One region of the Halomonas sp. BC2 genome, then DNA from elsewhere that is predicted to be linked to it. Evidence: predicted binding sites of a transcription regulator. Region 1 holds the regulator's gene; each other region holds the start of a gene.
The links. The regulator LexA, encoded in region 1, represses DNA repair genes until DNA is damaged. The targets are predictions, from matches to a motif close to TACTGTNTANNTANACAGTA.

Region 1 (4,716 bases):
GCTGCTCAGCTGGTGTTCGGCAAATTTATGTCGCAGCAGGCCTGCGGCCAACGGGGTGGCAAAAATAGGGCAGCCCCAACGCGGCCATAGCCAGGCCACGGCGCCGATGTGGTCTTCATGACCATGGGTGATGAACAGCGCCGCAGGGGTGATACCGAGGGTTTGTAGGGTGTCGGTGTTGGGTACCTGCAGCGGCGAGTTGGGCAGATCCTGACGGATCATCATGCCGCAATCGACGGCGATCCACTGATCGTCGTATCCATACAGCGTAAGGTTCATTCCAATTTCACCGCATCCACCTAGCGGAAGCAGGTGCAGGGGCGGGCGGCGACGGGGACGAAGTTGAACGCGTGGTGGATGCATCAGTCATGAAAAGCCTGGAAATATAGTCCCTTAACTATACGGGAAGGGAGGGGCACGTAACAATCATCGTGGCACTGCACCACGGTGCTTAGCCGTGGCGCTTGCGTTACACTAATGCGCCTGGTGAGGCTTGCCCGCGAGCAGGCGCCTACCCAGCGAACGTGCCGTTACATACGCAAGAGTGTTCATTGATGTCTCATTATTACCGTTTAGTTGTGTCGTGCCCGGATCAGGTGGGTATTGTGGCGCGTGTTTCCAGCTTCATTGCCCAACAGGGCGGCTCGATCACCGAGGCCAGCCAGCACTCCGATCTGGAAACAGGGCGCTTTTTCATGCGTTATGAAATTCTCGCCGATTCACTGGGCATGTCGGCCGAGGCGCTGCGCACCGCATTCGAGCCCGTCGCCGACGAGTTCGACATGCAGTGGTCGCTGGTAGACACCCAGAAGCGCCGCCGCGTGGTGTTGATGGTTTCCCGGGAATCCCACTGCCTGGTGGACCTGCTGTATCGCTGGCAGGCTGGCGAGCTGGATTGCGATATTGTGGGCGTCATCTCCAATCATGACGACATGCGCTCGCTCACCGAGTGGTATGGCATTCCCTATCATCATGTACCGGTGGACCCGGCCAACAAGCAGGCGGCTTTCGAGCAGGTGCAGGCACAGATCGATGCTGCCCGGGCTGACTGTGTCGTGCTGGCGCGGTACATGCAGATTCTGCCGCCTTCACTGTGCGAGCGTTATGCCGGACGCGTCATCAATATTCATCACAGTTTCCTGCCTTCCTTTGCGGGGGCAAAGCCCTATCACCAGGCCTATGAGCGGGGTGTCAAGCTGATCGGTGCCACTTGCCACTACGTGACCGAAGAGCTGGATGCTGGCCCCATCATCGAGCAGGATATTCACCGGGTCAGCCACTGCCATACACCCACCGATTTGGTGCGCTTTGGCCGTGACGTGGAAAAAGCCGTGCTGGCCCGCGGCCTGCGCTGGCATCTGGAAGACCGCGTATTGATTCACGGTAACAAGACCGTCGTGTTCAGCTAACTCGCCCACCGGGGAGGGGCGCCATGTCCTTTGCACAAAGCGTGCTGGCCACTTGGGCACTGCTGGCTACCTGGCTGGTGTCGGCATGTGCTCTGGGGTGGGTGCTGTGGCAGCGCCCCTGGCAGCCGCTGCTGGAAGATACCGGTTTGCAGCATCGCTGGATGGCCGCGACGCTGGCCGTGATGCTGATGTGGCAGCTGCGGGCTCAGGCGGTCGATTGGTTGACTCTGCATCTGGTGTTTACGGTGTTGATGACGCTGGTGTTCAAGGTGCCCCTGGCCTTGATCAGCAACCTGCTGCTCAACGTGGCGATGGTGCTGATCGGGCGCAATGCCTGGGAACTGTTGGGGGCCAACGTGCTGGTGACGGGGCTGGTGCCTGCCGTGATCACGGGGGTGGTATGGCGTATCGTGGATCGCCGCTTGCCGGACAACCTGATGGTGTTTCTGTTTGCCTGCGGTTTTTTCGGTGCTGCGCTGGCGACGCTAGGGGGTGGGCTGGCGGCCGTCGGGCTGATTCTGGTGGCGGGCACCGACCCTGAAGCGATCTATCTGGCTCAGGAGTATGCCCGCTTTCTACCCTTGCTGATGCCCTCGGAAGCCTTCATCACCGGCATGCTGCTGAGTATCTTGCTGGTCTACCACCCGCACTGGGTCGCCACGTTCAACGACCATCGCTATATCGATATGCAGTAGGTGGGTGGCGGTCTAGCCCAGTGCCTGGCCGTTGCCGCCTCGGATGACGCCTACCCCGACGCCTTCGATATCCAGCTGTTGAGTTCTCAGGTCGATTTCGATGGGGGCGAAGTCTTCGTTCTCGGCGAGCAGCGTGACGTGATGCCCCTGGCGTTTAAAACGCTTGACCGTGACCTCGTCTTCCAGGCGCGCGACGACGATCTGACCGTCACGCACGCGGTCGGTACGATGCACGGCCAGCAAGTCGCCTTCCAGGATACCCACGTCTTTCATCGACAGGCCGCGTACCCGCAGCAGGTAGTCGGCCTTGGGGGTGAAGTACTCTGCCGGCAGCGGGCAGTAACGGTCGATATGCTCCGCTGCCAGAATGGGGCTGCCCGCAGCAACTTCACCAATCACCGGCAGCCCATTGGGCGTGGCATCGTTGGCGGCGCTGGTGGGCTCGGCTGCCGGGGGCGTGTTGTCGAGCGGCTCCTGGTTGGGCAGGCGTATGCCCCGGGACGTATTGCGGATGATGCGGATGGCGCCTTTGCGCTCCAGGGCGCGCAGATGCTCTTCGGCGGCGTTGGGTGAGCGAAAGCCCAACGCCTTGGCGATTTCGGCGCGGGTAGGGGGGTAGCCAAGCTCGCCCATGGTCTTCACGATAAAATCATATACATGCTGCTGGCGTGCAGTGAGTGGGCGTGACATATCAGACTCCTAACAGTGAAAAGACAGTCGCTACATGTCCGTAAAATCAATATGTGTTTAAGTATACAGTATGTTGCTCTGTCCAGTACATGATGAGTTGCAATACGTCTCAGGTAGCGCAACCTGCGGTACACAGGGGATTATCGTTTGAGCCATCAGGGAGAATGGCATACTATTCGCCAACGCAACCGCCATGTTTTAAACACCTGTTTTGGGAGGGCGCTATGGCCCAGTCGGATACGGTCACACGTATTTTGGATACGGCAGAAGTGCTCTTTGCAGAGCGGGGTTTTGCCGAGACGTCACTGCGCAATATCACCAGCAAGGCGCGGGTCAACCTTGCCGCCGTTAATTATCACTTCGGGTCGAAGAAAGCGCTGATACAGGCGGTGTTTGCCCGCTACCTGGACCCGTTCTCCGAGCGCTTCCACACCGCCCTGGATGAGCTGGAAGCGCGCTATGAAGGCCAGCCCATTCCGCTGGAAGTGCTGCTGGAAACCATGGCCACCACGGTACTGACCGTGCCTGCCGAGCGCCACAGCCTGAAAGTGTTCATGCGGCTGCTGGGGCTGGCCTACAGCCAGGCGCAAGGGCACTTGCGGCGCTACATCCAGCAGCAGTATGGCGATGTTTTTACGCGCTTCACCGAGCTGGTGCGCCGGGCGACCCCCGAGCTGCCGGATGCAGAGCGCTTCTGGCGGCTACACTTCATGCTGGGCACGGTGATCTTTACGCTGTCGGGGCTGGATGCGCTGCGTGATATTGCTGCCAAGGATTATCAGGAGCAGGTAACGGTGCGCGACTTGATCCGGCGTCTGCGTCCCGTCGTGGTGGCCGCCATGAGCGCGCCAATGCCGTTGCCTGCAGCAACCGTGGATGAGAAGCTTCATGCAAACGCCCAGATTGGCTGACCTGCCGCCCGTTGAAGGTGGCTGGATGGAAATCGACACCCAGGCCCAACGCCTGCGCTGGTGGCAGGGGAGTGAGCTAAAGCACGAATGCGCCGTTTCCACGGGCAAGGCCGGTGTGGGGCAAGAAGAAGGCAGTGGCCGTACGCCACTGGGCTGGCACTACGTGCGGGCAGCCATTGGCGATGGGCTGCCTGAGGATGCGGTCTTTCGTGGTCGTCGCTGGACCGGAGAAATCTACTCTGCCGGTTTGGCAGCCGACTTCCCCGAGCGCGACTGGATCTTGACCCGCATACTGTGGCTGTGTGGCCTGGAGCGCGGTATCAATCGCGGTGGCCGTGTCGATTCCCAGCGTCGCTACATCTACCTGCATGGTACTCCCCCTGACCAGCCCATGGGCGTTGCCGTTTCCCATGGCTGCGTGCGACTGCGCAATGCCGACCTGCTCTGGCTGTTTCAGCAGGCGCCGCCTGGCACGCCGGTATGGCTGCATTGAAGTGACATGGTGTTGCTCATTTTGAAAGCTCACACGGGTGGTCTAGAATGACGCCCTTTTTCCTGGATCCAGTACGATGACTCAACCCTTAGGCCCGGTCATGCTCGACCTGGAAGGCCAGACTCTGAGCAAGGAAGACAAGCGCCTGCTGAAGAATCCTGCGGTCGGCGGTGTCATTCTGTTTGCCCGTAATGTGGAAAGCGCCACCCAAGTGCGCGAACTGTGCGACAGCATCCGCGGGGTGCGGGGTGACCTGCTGTTGGCCATCGATCAGGAAGGTGGGCGGGTTCAGCGTATCCGGCAAGGCGTGACGCGCATGCCGCCGATGGCACGCATTGGCGATGTCTTCGCCGATGACCAGGCAGTGGGGCTGACGCTGGCCAAGGATGCCGGTTGGCTGCTGGGCATGGAGATGGCCGCCTGCGGCCTGGACATCAGCTTTGCCCCCGTGCTGGATGTGGACAGCGGAATTTCCAGCGTGATTGGTGACCGCAGCTTCAGCCGAGACCCACAGCACG
Region 2 (4,716 bases), on a different contig from region 1:
CTGCCTGCTCGGCGTACATCTTCTGCGCCAGCTGGCCAGAGGCTTCGGTCAGCGCATCCAGTTTCTTCTGGATGTTGTCCTGGTCATCGGTCTTGACCGCTTCTTCCAGTTCGGCGATGGCCGTCTCGATGGCTTGTTTCTCGTCATCGGTGGCCTTGTCGCCCGCTTCCTGCACGGTCTTGCGGGTGGCGTGAATCATGCCGTCCGCCTGGTTGCGCAGTTGCACCAGCGCTTCGAACTTCTTGTCTTCGTCGGCGTGGGCTTCGGCGTCGCGAACCATCTGCTCGATCTCTTCGTCCGTCAGGCCGCTGGACGCCTTGATCACGATGGACTGCTCTTTGCCCGTCGCCTTGTCCTTGGCCGATACGTTCAGGATACCGTTGGCATCCAGATCGAAGGCCACTTCGATTTGCGGTACGCCACGCGGTGCCGGCGGAATGTCGGAGAGGTCGAAACGACCCAGCGACTTGTTCTGCGACACTTGCTTACGCTCGCCCTGCACGACGTGAATGGTCACCGCCGTCTGGTTGTCATCCGCCGTCGAGAAGGTTTGAGTCTTCTTGGTGGGGATGGTGGTGTTCTTGTCGATCAGCGGCGTCATGACGCCACCCATGGTTTCGATACCCAGGGTCAACGGCGTGACGTCCAGCAGCAGAACGTCTTTCACGTCGCCGCCCAGTACGCCACCCTGAATTGCGGCACCTACGGCGACGGCTTCATCGGGGTTGACGTCTTTACGGGCTTCTTTACCGAAGAAGTCTGCCGCTTTCTTCTGAACCATCGGCATGCGAGTCTGGCCGCCGACCAGGATCACTTCGTCGATTTCAGACGCGGACAGGCCAGCATCTTTCAGAGCCGTTTTGCATGGCTCGAGAGAGCGCTGCACCAGGTCTTCTACCAGCGACTCCAGCTTGGCACGGGTCACCTTGACGTTCAGGTGTTTCGGGCCTGTGTTGTCTGCCGTGATGTACGGCAGGTTGACGTCGGTCTGCTGAGCGCTGGAAAGCTCGATCTTGGCTTTCTCGGCGGCTTCTTTCAGGCGCTGCATGGCCAGGTTGTCGCCCGACAGATCAATGCCGCCGTCGGTTTTGAACTGGTCGACCAGATAGTTGATCAGCGCCAGGTCGAAATCTTCACCGCCCAGGAAGGTGTCACCGTTGGTGGCCAGTACTTCGAACTGGGTTTCACCGTCAACGTCGGCCACTTCGATGATGGAGATATCGAAGGTACCGCCGCCCAGGTCGTAGACCGCGATGGTCTTGTCACCACGAGACTTGTCCATGCCGTAGGCAAGCGCTGCGGCAGTCGGCTCGTTGATGATGCGCTTGACGTCCAGACCGGCAATACGGCCCGCATCCTTGGTGGCCTGACGCTGGCTGTCGTTGAAGTAGGCCGGTACGGTGATGACCGCTTCGGTCACCGGCTCGCCGAGGTAGTCTTCGGCGGTCTTCTTCATCTTTTTCAGCACTTCGGCGCTGACCTGCGGGGGAGCCATCTTCTTGCCTTTGACTTCTACCCACGCGTCACCGTTGTCGGCTTCGGCAATCTTGTACGGCACCATCTTGATGTCTTTTTGAACGACGTCGTCCTTGAAACGACGACCGATCAGACGCTTGATGGCGTAAAGGGTGTTTTCCGGGTTGGTCACGGCCTGACGCTTGGCCGCCTGACCTACCAGCGTTTCGCCGTCATCGGTGTAGGCAATGATGGAAGGCGTGGTACGACCGCCTTCGGCGTTTTCAATGACTTTAGCGCTGTCACCATCGAGCACGGCCACACAAGAGTTAGTGGTGCCCAGGTCGATACCAATAATGCGTCCCATAGCAAAAACCTCGAATTCGGTTGAAACAAAAAACTAGTGGTTTACGCCGTCAAAACTGTTTAAGGCGTTTGCGAGCATTCTCGCGAGTTGCCCTTTATTTGGGGGCCGCCTGGCGCATTTCAAGGGCTTTTTTCTGCAATGCGTCATCCCATCAACCGGCTTTCTGGCTGACCACCACCATCGCGGGACGCACCAGACGGCCATTCAGGGAGTAACCCTTCTGCATGACGTCCATTACCGTGTTGGGCTCCAGCTCGGGATTGGGCACCATGGCCATGGCTTCATGCATCTGCGGGTCGAAGGGTTCGCCCTGGGGCTCGATGCTTTCGACGCCAAACTTGGCCAGCACGCCCAGCTGCATCTTCAGAGTCATGGAGACGCCTTCACGATGCACGTCGGAAGCGTCTTCCTGCATGCTTTCCAGGGCTTTCTCCAGGCTGTCCACGACGGGCAGCAGTTCCTTGACGAACTTCTCCAGCGCAAACTTGCGCGCCTTTTCGGCCTCTTGCTCGGCGCGACGGCGCACGTTCTGTGCTTCAGCGGCGGCGCGCAGGGCCTGGTCCTTGGCCTGGGCCAGGCTCTGTTCCAGCTCTTCTACCTGGGCGGCCAGCACGTCGGCTTCAGGGTTGCCTACGCTGCCATCGAGTACTGCTTCGTCTTCGATCAGCCCTTCCAGCTCGCCTTCTACCAGGCGTTCTTCTGCCGTTGGCTCCGTGACTTCGGCTTCCTGCTCCTGACGCGCCAGCTCTTCATCCAACGGGGTTTGCGGTTCTTTAGCCATGCCTTGCTCCTGAAATACGTAGCGGTGCCGTTGGCGGCCACCTGAGTTGATTCGCGGGATTTAGACCACGGATAAAAGCTATATGGGGGCCATCAAAGCCATCTCAAGAGGGGCATTGAAGTGAGTTATCGACTACTGTATAAAACAACAATTATTGGATAAGTATCCAGCACTCGGGATGCACCGCCTCAGGAGGCCTCATGCTGACACAGCTAGCGATCCAGGATTACGCGATTGTTGACCGCCTTGAACTCGACCTCAGCCGTGGCATGACCGCCATCACGGGGGAAACCGGGGCGGGTAAATCCATACTGCTGGGCGCGCTGGGGCTCTGCCTGGGCGAGCGCGCCGACGCAGGCAGCGTGCGCCACGGCTGCGAGCGCACCGACCTTTCCGCCCGCTTCGACATTCAACACCTGCCCGCCGCCATCGAGTGGCTGCAGGCCCGAGAACTGCCTGCCGACGAGTGCCTGTTACGCCGCGTCGTTACCGCCAGCGGGCGCTCCAAAGCATGGATCAACGGCCACCCGGCCACCATTGCCGACCTGAAATCGCTGGGTGAACAGCTGATTCAAATTCATGGCCAGCACGCCCACCAGGCGCTCATGCGCGAAGAAACCCACCTGGCGCTACTGGATGACTACGCCGGGCTTGGTGAGCGCAGCCAAAAGTTGGCCGAGACTTACCGTGAATGGCGCAATGCCCGTCGTCGGTTGAAAAAGCTCAGTGAAGAGGGCAGCGAGGTAGAGGCCAAGCGCCAGCTGTTGCGCTACCAGGTGGAAGAGCTCGACCAGCTGGGCCTCGCCGAAGGCGAGCTGCAAACCCTGGAAGAAGAGCAGCACACGCTGGCCCACGCGGAAGAGACCCTGCGAGAAACCCAGTTTGCCGCCGACTGCTGTGAAAGCGATGAGGGCGGTGCGCTGTCGTTGCTGAACCAGGCCTACGCACACTTGAGCGCCCTGCCCGGCAGCGACAAGGGTACGCTGGCCAACACCCTGGCCATGCTCAGCGATGCACGCATTCAGGTAGAAGAAGCCGCCAGCGAGCTACAGCGCCTGGCCAGCACCACCGAACTGGACCCCGAGCGCCTGGCCTGGGTCGAGGAGCGCATGGGCGACGTGCACCGCATTGCGCGCAAGCACCATGTCGCCCCGGAGGAAATCTGCGCTCTGCATGCCCAGCTACGCCAGGAAGTGGCGCAACTGGAAGCCAGCGATGATGATCTGGAGGCCCTGAGCAGCCAGGTGGCCGACTACCGCGAGCGCTACCGCAACGATGCCAAGCTGCTCAGTGACGCTCGCCAAAAGGCGGCGGTGCGGCTGGGCAAGGAAGTCCAGCAGCAGCTGGCTTTTCTGGCCATGGGCAAAGCGCGTTTCGATGTCGACGTTACCCCTCGCGACACGCCCACCCCAGAAGGGCTGGATCACGTCCAGTTCCTGATCAGCGCCAACCCTGGCCAGCCTGCGCGCCCACTGGCGAAAGTGGCATCCGGCGGTGAACTGTCGCGCATCAGTTTGGCCATTCAAGTCGTGGCGGCCTCGCACTCCACCATTCCCAGCCTGGTCTTCGATGAAGTGGACGTGGGTATTTCCGGTGCGACGGCCGAAATCGTCGGCCAGCTGCTGCGCAAGCTGGGCGAAAACGGCCAGGTGATGACCGTGACCCACCTGCCGCAGGTGGCCGCCCAGGCGCATCAGCATCTGCACATCGAAAAACGCGCCAAACGCGATACCACCTTGACCCACATGGCACTGCTGGACGAGCGAGGCCGCATCAGCGAACTGGCCCGCATGCTGGGCGGGGTTACGCTTTCCGACCAGACCCTGGCCCATGCACGTGAGATGCTGCACGCCAGCCAGCGCCCTCCTCACTAAGCACAACCAAACTCAACCAAACTCAACCAAACTCATACCGAGCACTGTCTACAAAAACGCCCCTGAGGCGCCAGATGAACTGCTCTGGCACCCCAAGGGCGTTTTCATGTAGCAGCGGACTACTTGCGGTTCGTGGGGCCACTGTCCTGGCGCGTGACGTCCGACCCACGGGGGCGTACGTACAGCACCAGAGCGTGGTCCACTAGCTCGTAGCCGTGCTCTTCGGCGATCTCTTGCTG
Region 3 (4,716 bases), on a different contig from region 1:
CCCGGGCGTGATGGCGGACGATTTCCACGGTGCGCGTGCCGATGCCTCGGGTGGGCACATTGATGACGCGCTCCAGGGAGGCATCGTCATCACGGTTGAGCAGCAAGCGCAGGTAGGCCAGGGCGTTCTTGATTTCCAGCCGCTCATAAAAGCGGTGGCCGCCATAGATACGATAGGGCATGCCCTGGCGAATCAGCGTCTCTTCCAGCAGGCGCGACTGGGCGTTGGAACGGTAGAGGATGGCCACGTCCCGGCGGTTGAAGCCTTCGTTGACCTTCTCCTTGATGGTATCGACGATATAGCGGGCCTCTTCGAGGTCGTTGAACCCCGCATACACCGAGATAGGCTCGCCTTCGGCGCCATCGGTCCATAGGTTCTTGCCGAGACGCTCGCTGTTGTGGCTGATCAGCGTATTGGCCGCTTCCAGAATCGCGCTGGTAGAGCGATAGTTCTGCTCCAGGCGCACGGTATGAGTGTTGGGAAACTCTTCTTCGAAGCGACGAATGTTCTCGACCTTGGCGCCCCGCCAGCCGTAAATGGACTGGTCGTCATCGCCCACGGCGGTCATCGGGGTCTGCTGGCCGGTGAGCAGCTTGAGCCAGGCGTACTGCAGGGTATTGGTATCCTGAAACTCGTCCACCAGCACATGGCCAAAGCGCTCGCGATAGTGGTTCAGCAACGGCGGGTTGTCGCGCAACAGCTCCAGGCTGCGCAGCAGCAGCTCACCGAAATCCACCAGCCCGCCTCGCTCGCAGGTGAACTGGTAGCGCTCGTAGAGCTCGACCATCTGGGCGAGGTACGCATCGCCATTGACGTTCACCTGATGGGGTCGCAGGCCCTCTTCCTTGCAACCAGAAATGAACCCCTGCACCTGGCGTGGCGGGAAGCGCTCATCGTCAATCGAGTAATCTTTCAGCAGCCGCTTGATCAGCCGCAGCTGGTCATCGGAGTCGATGATCTGAAAGTGCTGGGGCAGGCGGGCATCCTGCCAATGGGTGCGCAGCAGCCGGTGCGAGATCGAGTGAAAGGTACCCACCCAGACATGGCGCATGGAGATGCCCAGCAAGGCTTCCAGACGCGTGCGCATCTCGCGGGCTGCCTTGTTGGTAAACGTGACGGCCAGCAGGGCATAAGGGGAAAGCCCTTCGGCCTGCATCAGCCAGGCAATGCGGTGGACCAGCACACGCGTTTTGCCGGAACCGGCGCCGGCCAGTACCAGAAGGTTGCCCTGGGGCGCACTGACGGCTTCCCGCTGGGCCGGGTTGAGATGATCGAGTATCGCCGTGACGTCGTCCATATAAGCCGCTGCCGGTTCAAAAAAGGGGCGACCAGTCTAGCACAGCCAGCACACTGGCTGTGCATACAGCGTGTCTTCAGGACGCTGGCTCAGGGCTCTTTCTCAGAACCGTTGCTCAGGACTCTTCCGGGTAACGCAGCGTGGTCAGGCTCTTCTTCACCGCTTTCAGCTGCTCGGCCAGCTTGGGGCCCCGGGTCTTGGCCACACCCACCGCCAGCACATCGATCAGCACCAGGTGGGCAATACGCGAGCTGAGCGGGGTGTAGATCTCGGTGTCTTCGTGCACGTCGATAAACAGCGGCAGGCTGACCTCCTGGGCCAGCGGCGATTCGCTGGGGCACAGGCCGATCACGGTAGCGCCTGCTTCGCGGGCCAGGCGAACGCTGGCTACTAGCGCCCGGGTACGGCCTGTCTGCGAGATGGCGACCACCACGTCGCCCTCCTGCAGGGTCACCGCCGACATGTTCTGCATGTGCGGGTCGGCGTAGGCAGAGGTCGAGATCTGCAGGCGGAAAAACTTGTGCTGGGCATCGAAGGCCACCGCGCCGGAGGCGCCAAAGCCGTAGAACTCGACGCGATTGGCCATGGCCAGTGCATTGACGGCCTTGCCCAGCGCATCGTTATCGAGCCGGTCGCGCACCGACAGCAGCGTGCCCACGGTGGAGTCGAAAATGCTGTGGGAGAATTCGGCCACCGAGTCGCTGTCGTTCATCGAGAACTGCGCGAACTGGCTTCCGCTGGCCAGCATCTGGGCCAGCTGCAGCTTGAAATCCTGAAAGCCGTTGCAGCCCAGCGCACGGCAGAAGCGCACCACCGTGGGCTCGCTCACCTTTGCTTCGGTGGCCAGGTCCACGATGCGCATGTGAATGACTTCATCGGGGTTGCGCAGCACGAACCGCGCGACCTTTTGTTCGGAGCGACGGAAATGCTCCATGCGGCGTCTCATTTCATCGAACAGGGCGCGGCTCACGTTCAGCTCCTTAAATTCTTGATCGTGCTTGTGCGGCCATGAATAGGCCACAGTATGCCTGAGTGTTGCATCGGGGGCAGCGTCCTTCATGAGAGTACTGCCGTTTAAAAGGCGTTAACCCATTTCTTCAAGAATCGTCATCATTTTGTCAAGTAGGTTATAGTAAGAAGTGACGTGCCGCACTGCATCATTTAAAAATCAGTCGTCACGGATGCAGGTGGACGTAGGCAACTCACCTGGAGGAGCGTCGATTATGAGAAACGTCGAACGAATGACCTCGGTAAAAAGCGAATTGCTCGACATATTCATGAGTATGGAGGTCGATGAGCATGCCCAACGTCGGCGCAGCGCCGCCCAACGTAGCCTGAGAGCGCGTCGGGGCATCGAGCTGCACCGGGAATTCCAGAAGCTGTCACGGGATATCGCTCCCTTGCCAGACGATGACGACCCGCAAGAGAGCGAACTGCACTAGCCAGCCGAAGAAGAGGCTGGTGAAGGAAGGCGAGAAAGCGTTACGCCACGGTAACGCCCTCTCTATTGGGTAAGCTTGCCGACCCAGCGGCGAGTTAGAACAGGCCTGCCAGGAAAACCACCGTGACCCCGATGGGGGCGACGTATTTGGCCAGCAGGTTCCACAGGCTGTAGTCGTAGACATCCAGCCTCAGTTCCTTGCGCGCTTCTTCTTTATCCAGGCAGAAGGCGAAGAATACGATCGCGCCCAAGCCGGTCAATGGCAGCAGGATCTTGCTGGTGAAGGTATCCAGCAGGTCGAAGATGTTCAGCCCAAAGAACAGCACGTCTGCCCATACGTTGAACGACAGCAGCGCCGCGACACCCAGTGCCCATACCGCCACTCCGCTCACCAATGTGGCCACGATGCGTGGCATCGACGTGCGCTCTTCCAGAGTTTCCACCACCGGTTCCAGCAGTGAAATGGCCGACGTCAGGGCGGCAAAGGTCAGCAGCAGGAAGAACATCAGGCCCAGAATGGTGCCGCCGGTCATGTTGCCAAACGCCAGGGGCAGGGTGACAAAGATCAGGCCGGGGCCTTCGCCGGCACTCAGGCCGTTGGCAAAGACGATGGGGAAGATGGCCAGGCCCGCCAGCAGGGCGATGGCGGTATCCAGCAGGATGACCGTTCGCGCGGTGCTGATCAGGTTGACGTCTTCGCCCAGGTACGAGCCGTAGGCCATCATGATCCCCATGCCCAGCGACAGCGTGAAGAACGCCTGGCCCATGGCCGCCAGTACGACACCGCCATCCAGCGCATCCCAATCGGGGCTGAACATGAAGCTCAGGGCCTCACCAAAGTAGCCGCTGGTCATGCCGTAACCCACCAGCACCAGCATCAGGACCACCAGGGCAGGCATCAGGGTGCGTGCCGCGCTTTCCAGGCCTTTGGTGACCCCGCGTGCGACGATCCCAACGACCAACACCATGAAGGCCGTATGCCACAGCAGCAGGGCGGTAGGGCTGCCCAACATGCCGCTGAAGATGGCGCCAATGCTGTCAGCGTCCTGGTCATTGAAGCTGCCGAGCACCGAACCCAGCGTATAGTTCAACGACCAGCCGCCGATGACGCTGTAGAACGAGAGAATCAGAAAGGCAGCCAGGACGCCGCTGACGCCGACCAGTGCCCACGCTTTCGAGCGGCCATGATTGGCGGCCAGTTCGGCCATGGTATTGATGGGGTTCTTCTGACCGCGACGGCCAATCATCCACTCGGCGACCAGAATGGGCAGGCCGACCAGTGCCACACAGGCCAAATAGACCAGAACGAAAGCGGCGCCACCGCTGTCGCCCACCATGTACGAGAAGCGCCAGATATTGCCCAGGCCAACGGCGGAGCCCGCCGCGGCCAGCACAAAGCCCATACGAGATGACCACTGTGCATGCGCAAGTTTTGCCATAAATCACCTGTTTCAGTTCAATTGTAATGGGTCGATATCGGCAGATTGCGCCGATGTTCGGAAAAAAGAGATTGCCAGCGTGCTTTTCCGAAAGAACGCGCAATTTATCCGATCAAGGGTAGGCTTGCCAGTGAGCCAGCCTAAAAAGGCGGCTTAAAACAGCTGGCTCTGCTTTTCATCGGCGAAAGGTGCCAGGTCCGCCAAAGCGGCCTTGGCCTGCACCAGGCGATAGAGGTGGCGAGCCATCTGGGGAGACTCACGGTTGTCTGCGGTATGCACAAATAAAAAAGGGGTTTTCCCCTGTTTTATCCACAGGGTGAGCTGTTCTATCCAGGGCGTGAAGTAGCGTGTGTTGATCGCTTTGTCAATATGTCCAATGAAGCGAATGATGGGCTGCTGACCAGTGGAAAGCACGTGTAGCGGGAGTTTCGGCTTCTCCTGCTGGGCGTGGGCCAGTCCAGTGTGCCCCTCGTGTGGCGTAGAGAAGAGCGGGCGCACATCCAGCATGACTCGGTTGACCGAATAAGTTATCAACAGGC
Region 4 (4,376 bases), on a different contig from region 1:
GGGCACCTCCTTTTACGTGAATAGAGAAATGCGGGCTAGTCAGCCCTGTTCATGGGGTGTGTCATTTAACGAGCGCAGGAACATCAGGTAAGTGACGCGCAATGTCTGCGGGATCGATATGCTCCAGGCGTATCTCCACGCGATAGAACTCCCCCTGGGCACACACCAGCGACGTTGCGTTATGAGCGTCGTGTTCTAGCAGTTGTTTGGTGAGTCGAGTGATAGCCATCTCAATGGCGTCGGAAACAAAGCTCATGCGGGTACCTCGCGGTATAAGCCCCACAGCAAAACGCCCAGCCTTTTTAGGGGCTGGGCGTCTATGCCGTGAGGGTTAGGATGAACATTAGGTGAATCGCTTGTAGGGATGGGGGTATGGATGGCTACGACACCAGCTGTAGGGCGGCATCCAAAGCCTCCTGTTTGAGCTGTGCCCCCTGACCAAACCAGGCTGAGTCCATACGGGTATCGTTACTGCGTGCCCGCTTGTCGTGATCGACGTATTCCGTCACGGCATTGAGCAAGCCCCAGGCCGTGTCTTTGGCGGTCACCAAGTGAGACCCCCGACCTTCGCCGTGGTAGAGCTTCTGCACCTTATTCAGCGCTCGGTAGTTGGGCAGTTTAGAGGGATCGTCCAGCGGCTTCTCAGCCCCACAAATCACCGACTGAAGATACTGCTGCGCTTCCTGCCGAGTGATTTTACGCTCTGCCAAGGTTTTCATCCGATACATGAAGTCATTCCATTGCGACACCGAAATGCCCAGCTGACGCTTCACGGCACGCGGATCAAACTCTGAACGATGGGGCACCTTCACCGCTTGCGACGTACCATCGACGGCAATTTGCAGCGTGTTGTTGCACACCACCCGCACCGTGGTCGGCGTGGCCATGGTGGCAAGCGTGCCATCGCAGGAAGTGGCCAACAGCAGGTAGTCATTGACCTCATCCTGACCTTTGAGTGACGTGCTTAAGCCGCTACGCGCCAGAGCCCAGAACTTACGTCCGCCTTTGAGCACGCCCGCAGTCTCCAGCTCATACCCCGCGTATTCCGTCAGATCGCGATAAAACTCCAGGATCTCCTCAGGCTGCACCACCTTATAGCGCTGCGACACCACCGACAGCGGTGCTTTGGTATCTGAGCGGTAGAGCACCTTTTGCTCAGGAAACGAGTGAATGCTGCCCAGGTGGCTAGCCCCTTCGGCAATAAAGCGCACCGGCGCTTCTTCAATATGCCAGTTCATACCGGCCTGTTGCTGCCAGACCTCCAGCGGTTGATGTCGAGAAAGTTGCTGCCCCAGGCCATGCCAAGGGGTATCGCCTACGTAAGCCATTTGTTCAACGAGATGTGCCATGAGTCATTCTCCAGACATAAAAAAAGCGCCGACCAAAGGCCAGCGCGCGAAAGTGAATAGGCGGATCATTCGCCCCACACAGGGCGAACAACGATAGGTTAAGCGTTAGGTGCTAAAGGCGGGTAGGCGTCGCGGTAGGTGCAGCCGCAAGACAAGCATAACCACGGTGTCCCGCTGCCAACTGGCAGCCACTGCTCAAACAGCGAGGTGGCCATGCGTGAGCCGGTTTGACCTCCGGCCACGGCACCCATCATGGCGGCAGGCAGTTTTGCCAATGGAAAGCGAGTCACCGCCAATGGCAGTGGGCCGGAGATGGCCGTCGCGCGCCATGCGCCAATAGCACCGCCAATCAAGGTGCTGCCTACCACGCTTATGCGCTGGGCTGTATCCAGATTCAGCATGCGCGTTGATGCACAACGCTTACAGGGTGGGGGCATATTGAAGCTCCTATGCAAGGGAAAAAGGTTCCATGGGGATGGATGCATAGGAGTGATATAGGTCTGAAATCGGTTGGGATACGCCGATGAGGTATTGCGTTAAGTAAGCGTTTTTTAGATGCTGTTTTTATATACAGCTATCGATGGAGGTGCTCATGACTTTACCAGTGACATTACTGGGACAATCAGACGCTTTAACGGCGTCGCAGTCCATACCGCTCTATACCTGTGCCGTGCGCGCAGGCTTTCCATCACCCGCAGATGACCACTTGGACACCGATCTTGATCTTCACCGCTATGTGGTGAAACGGCCTGCTGCAACGTATTTCGTACGTTCTGAAGGAGACTCCATGATTGGTGATGGAATTCATCATGGGGATTTGCTGGTGGTGGATCGCAGTCTCGAAGCCTTACCAGGTCGCATTATCGTCATTTGTGTTGATGGTGAGCTCACAGTAAAGCGCCTTGAGCGAGTAGGGCAGCGGACTTATCTCCGGGCAAGTAATCCTGCTTACCCTCCCATTCCTTTAGATGGTCGTGAGTCGCACGTCTGGGGCGTCGTAACTCATGTGCTTCACAGCTTTCCAGGGGCAACGCTGCAATGATGGCCTTGATCGACTGTAACAATTTCTATGTCTCCTGCGAACGTGTCTTCAACCCGTCACTGGAAGGTCGTCCTGTAGGGGTACTATCCAATAACGATGGTTGCGTCGTCGCCCGCTCTAACGAGTTAAAAGCACTGGGCGTTGAAATGGGGGCTGCCATGCACCTGCTACCACCAAGTGTGCGCCGCCAAGCTGTGCTGCTATCCAGCAACTATGCGTTGTATGGAGACATGTCTCAGCGGGTAACCGAGGTGCTGGGCGAGTTCTCACCCCATGTAGAGGTGTATTCCATTGATGAGAGTTTTGTCGGGTTTCAGGGATTTGAGGTAGACACCCTGGAGCAACGAGGCCAAGCTCTGCGGGATACGGTGAAGCAGTGGACAGGTATACCTGTGTCAGTGGGTTTTGCGCCGACTCGGGTGTTGGCCAAGGTCGCCAATCATGCCGCTAAAAAACACCCTGCATATAGAGACCAAGGTGTATGCACGTTGCTTGCAGAAGGCGCGCCTACTAAAGCGTTGTTGAAGCAGTTGCCTGTCACCGAACTATGGGGCATTGCACGCCGCACCAGCGAGCGATTACGCGTCATGGGCATTGAGACTGCCTGGGACCTGCGAGAGGCAGACCCGAAACATATCCGTCGGCAATTTAGTGTGGTGCAGGAGCGCATTGTCTGGGAGTTGCGGGGGCAACCCTCCATTCAGCTAGATGACATGGGCCAGCCTAAACAACAGATCATGGTGTCTCGTTCGTTTGGGCGGCTTACCAACGATCCCCATCAGTTAAGGGAGGCGCTACGGCATCATGCTGCCAGGGCGGGCGAAAAACTTCGTAAGCAGCAAAGCGTCACTAGCGCCGTCATGGTGTTTATCCGCACCAACTCGTTTCGTACGGATTTACCCCAATATCGTCAACGAATGGTCATTTCTCTGGATCGGCCCACTGATGATAGTCGTGAGATCATCGCCGCTGCGGTACAGGGTTTGCGTCGTCTCTGGCGAAAAGGGTACGCCTTTCACAAAGTGGGTCTCATGCTGCTTGATCTATCGCCTAAAGCTAACCGACAGCTCACTCTCACTGAAACCCTTCAGACTGATGAAGAAGACAAACGTAGCGAACGACTGATGAACACTATGGACATGCTCAACCGTGAGCTAGGCAGAGGTGCTGTGCAAATTGGCTTGGCGCGCTCTAACAACGCATGGTCACTGCGAAGCGAGCGACGAACGCCGCGTTACACCACTCAGTGGGGCGAGCTGCTAATAGCAAGGACTGGATTCAAAAAATTAAGAACACCTTAGCCATCAGGGAAGCTCTCAGCTCCATGCCATGATATTTCTTTAGAGTCTATCTTTAGATTCGTTAAGATGAGAGCCCCTGCGATCAGGAGAGTCTAGCCCATTGCATTGATCACCGACTGATCAAGTCTGTTAGGCTGCAAATGAATTGCATGATGGAGTACCTCAACAGCCGTACTAGCGACGTGCTGACGACTCGTCGCTAACTTTAGGCAGAAAATCTGGAGCATACGCGACAAGCGATACTGCTAGCTGATCAGTCACCCTGCCTTGTGGAAAGTGCTACATCATCAATCGCCGATCACGGGGATGAGGAAATGGCAAGCCGAGGGCCTCGGGTTATTTGCCAAGCGGGCAGGCAATCACATAGGGCCCTACAGCTATGGCCTTGGAGGGAGCTTCTCTAGACCAAATGGGTAGTATATTGGGTAGTGAAATAATTTTTTTATGTTTTTTGTAATAGTTAATTGATTTTTAAGATATTTTTTTATAGATCAATATTAAGATACAGAATATTGAGTGATGAGGTATTGGCATTGACTTGGCATGCCAAACTCTACAAGCTGAAGTTAAATGGACAGGGAGTGCCCGGTCGGCGTCTAAACCTCGGTGAGTGCATCGGGGTTTTTCGCTTTTGGGCATGACTTAATATTGCTAGCAGGTATCCAGCGCCGCATCCTTATGCAG

Region 2: the regulator LexA is predicted to act here: its motif matches at 2,737-2,756, upstream of recN (DNA repair protein RecN).
Region 3: the regulator LexA is predicted to act here: its motif matches at 1,349-1,368, upstream of uvrD (DNA helicase II).
Region 4: the regulator LexA is predicted to act here: its motif matches at 1,906-1,925, upstream of B7L71_RS13170 (LexA family protein).

What each region holds. Positions count from the first base shown of each region.
Region 1 covers NZ_LFGT01000017.1:7,274-11,989, forward strand. The annotation lists gene B7L71_RS11650 (ribonuclease J) at 1-279, opposite strand, end outside; gene purU (formyltetrahydrofolate deformylase) at 555-1,409, shown strand; gene B7L71_RS11660 (energy-coupling factor ABC transporter permease) at 1,433-2,104, shown strand; gene lexA (transcriptional repressor LexA) at 2,117-2,794, opposite strand; gene B7L71_RS11670 (TetR/AcrR family transcriptional regulator) at 3,019-3,705, shown strand; gene B7L71_RS11675 (L,D-transpeptidase) at 3,683-4,198, shown strand; gene nagZ (beta-N-acetylhexosaminidase) at 4,275-4,716, shown strand, end outside.
Region 2 covers NZ_LFGT01000016.1:90,736-95,451, reverse strand. The annotation lists gene dnaK (molecular chaperone DnaK) at 1-1,822, opposite strand, end outside; gene grpE (nucleotide exchange factor GrpE) at 1,974-2,603, opposite strand; gene recN (DNA repair protein RecN) at 2,804-4,477, shown strand; gene fur (ferric iron uptake transcriptional regulator) at 4,597-4,716, opposite strand, start outside.
Region 3 covers NZ_LFGT01000022.1:49,722-54,437, forward strand. The annotation lists gene uvrD (DNA helicase II) at 1-1,297, opposite strand, end outside; gene hexR (transcriptional regulator HexR) at 1,413-2,267, opposite strand; gene B7L71_RS13415 (PA3496 family putative envelope integrity protein) at 2,521-2,739, shown strand; gene B7L71_RS13420 (sodium-dependent transporter) at 2,834-4,177, opposite strand; gene B7L71_RS13425 (DUF72 domain-containing protein) at 4,331-4,716, opposite strand, start outside.
Region 4 covers NZ_LFGT01000022.1:22-4,397, forward strand. The annotation lists gene B7L71_RS13155 (hypothetical protein) at 62-256, opposite strand; gene B7L71_RS13160 (DUF932 domain-containing protein) at 381-1,349, opposite strand; gene B7L71_RS13170 (LexA family protein) at 1,942-2,391, shown strand; gene B7L71_RS13175 (Y-family DNA polymerase) at 2,388-3,692, shown strand.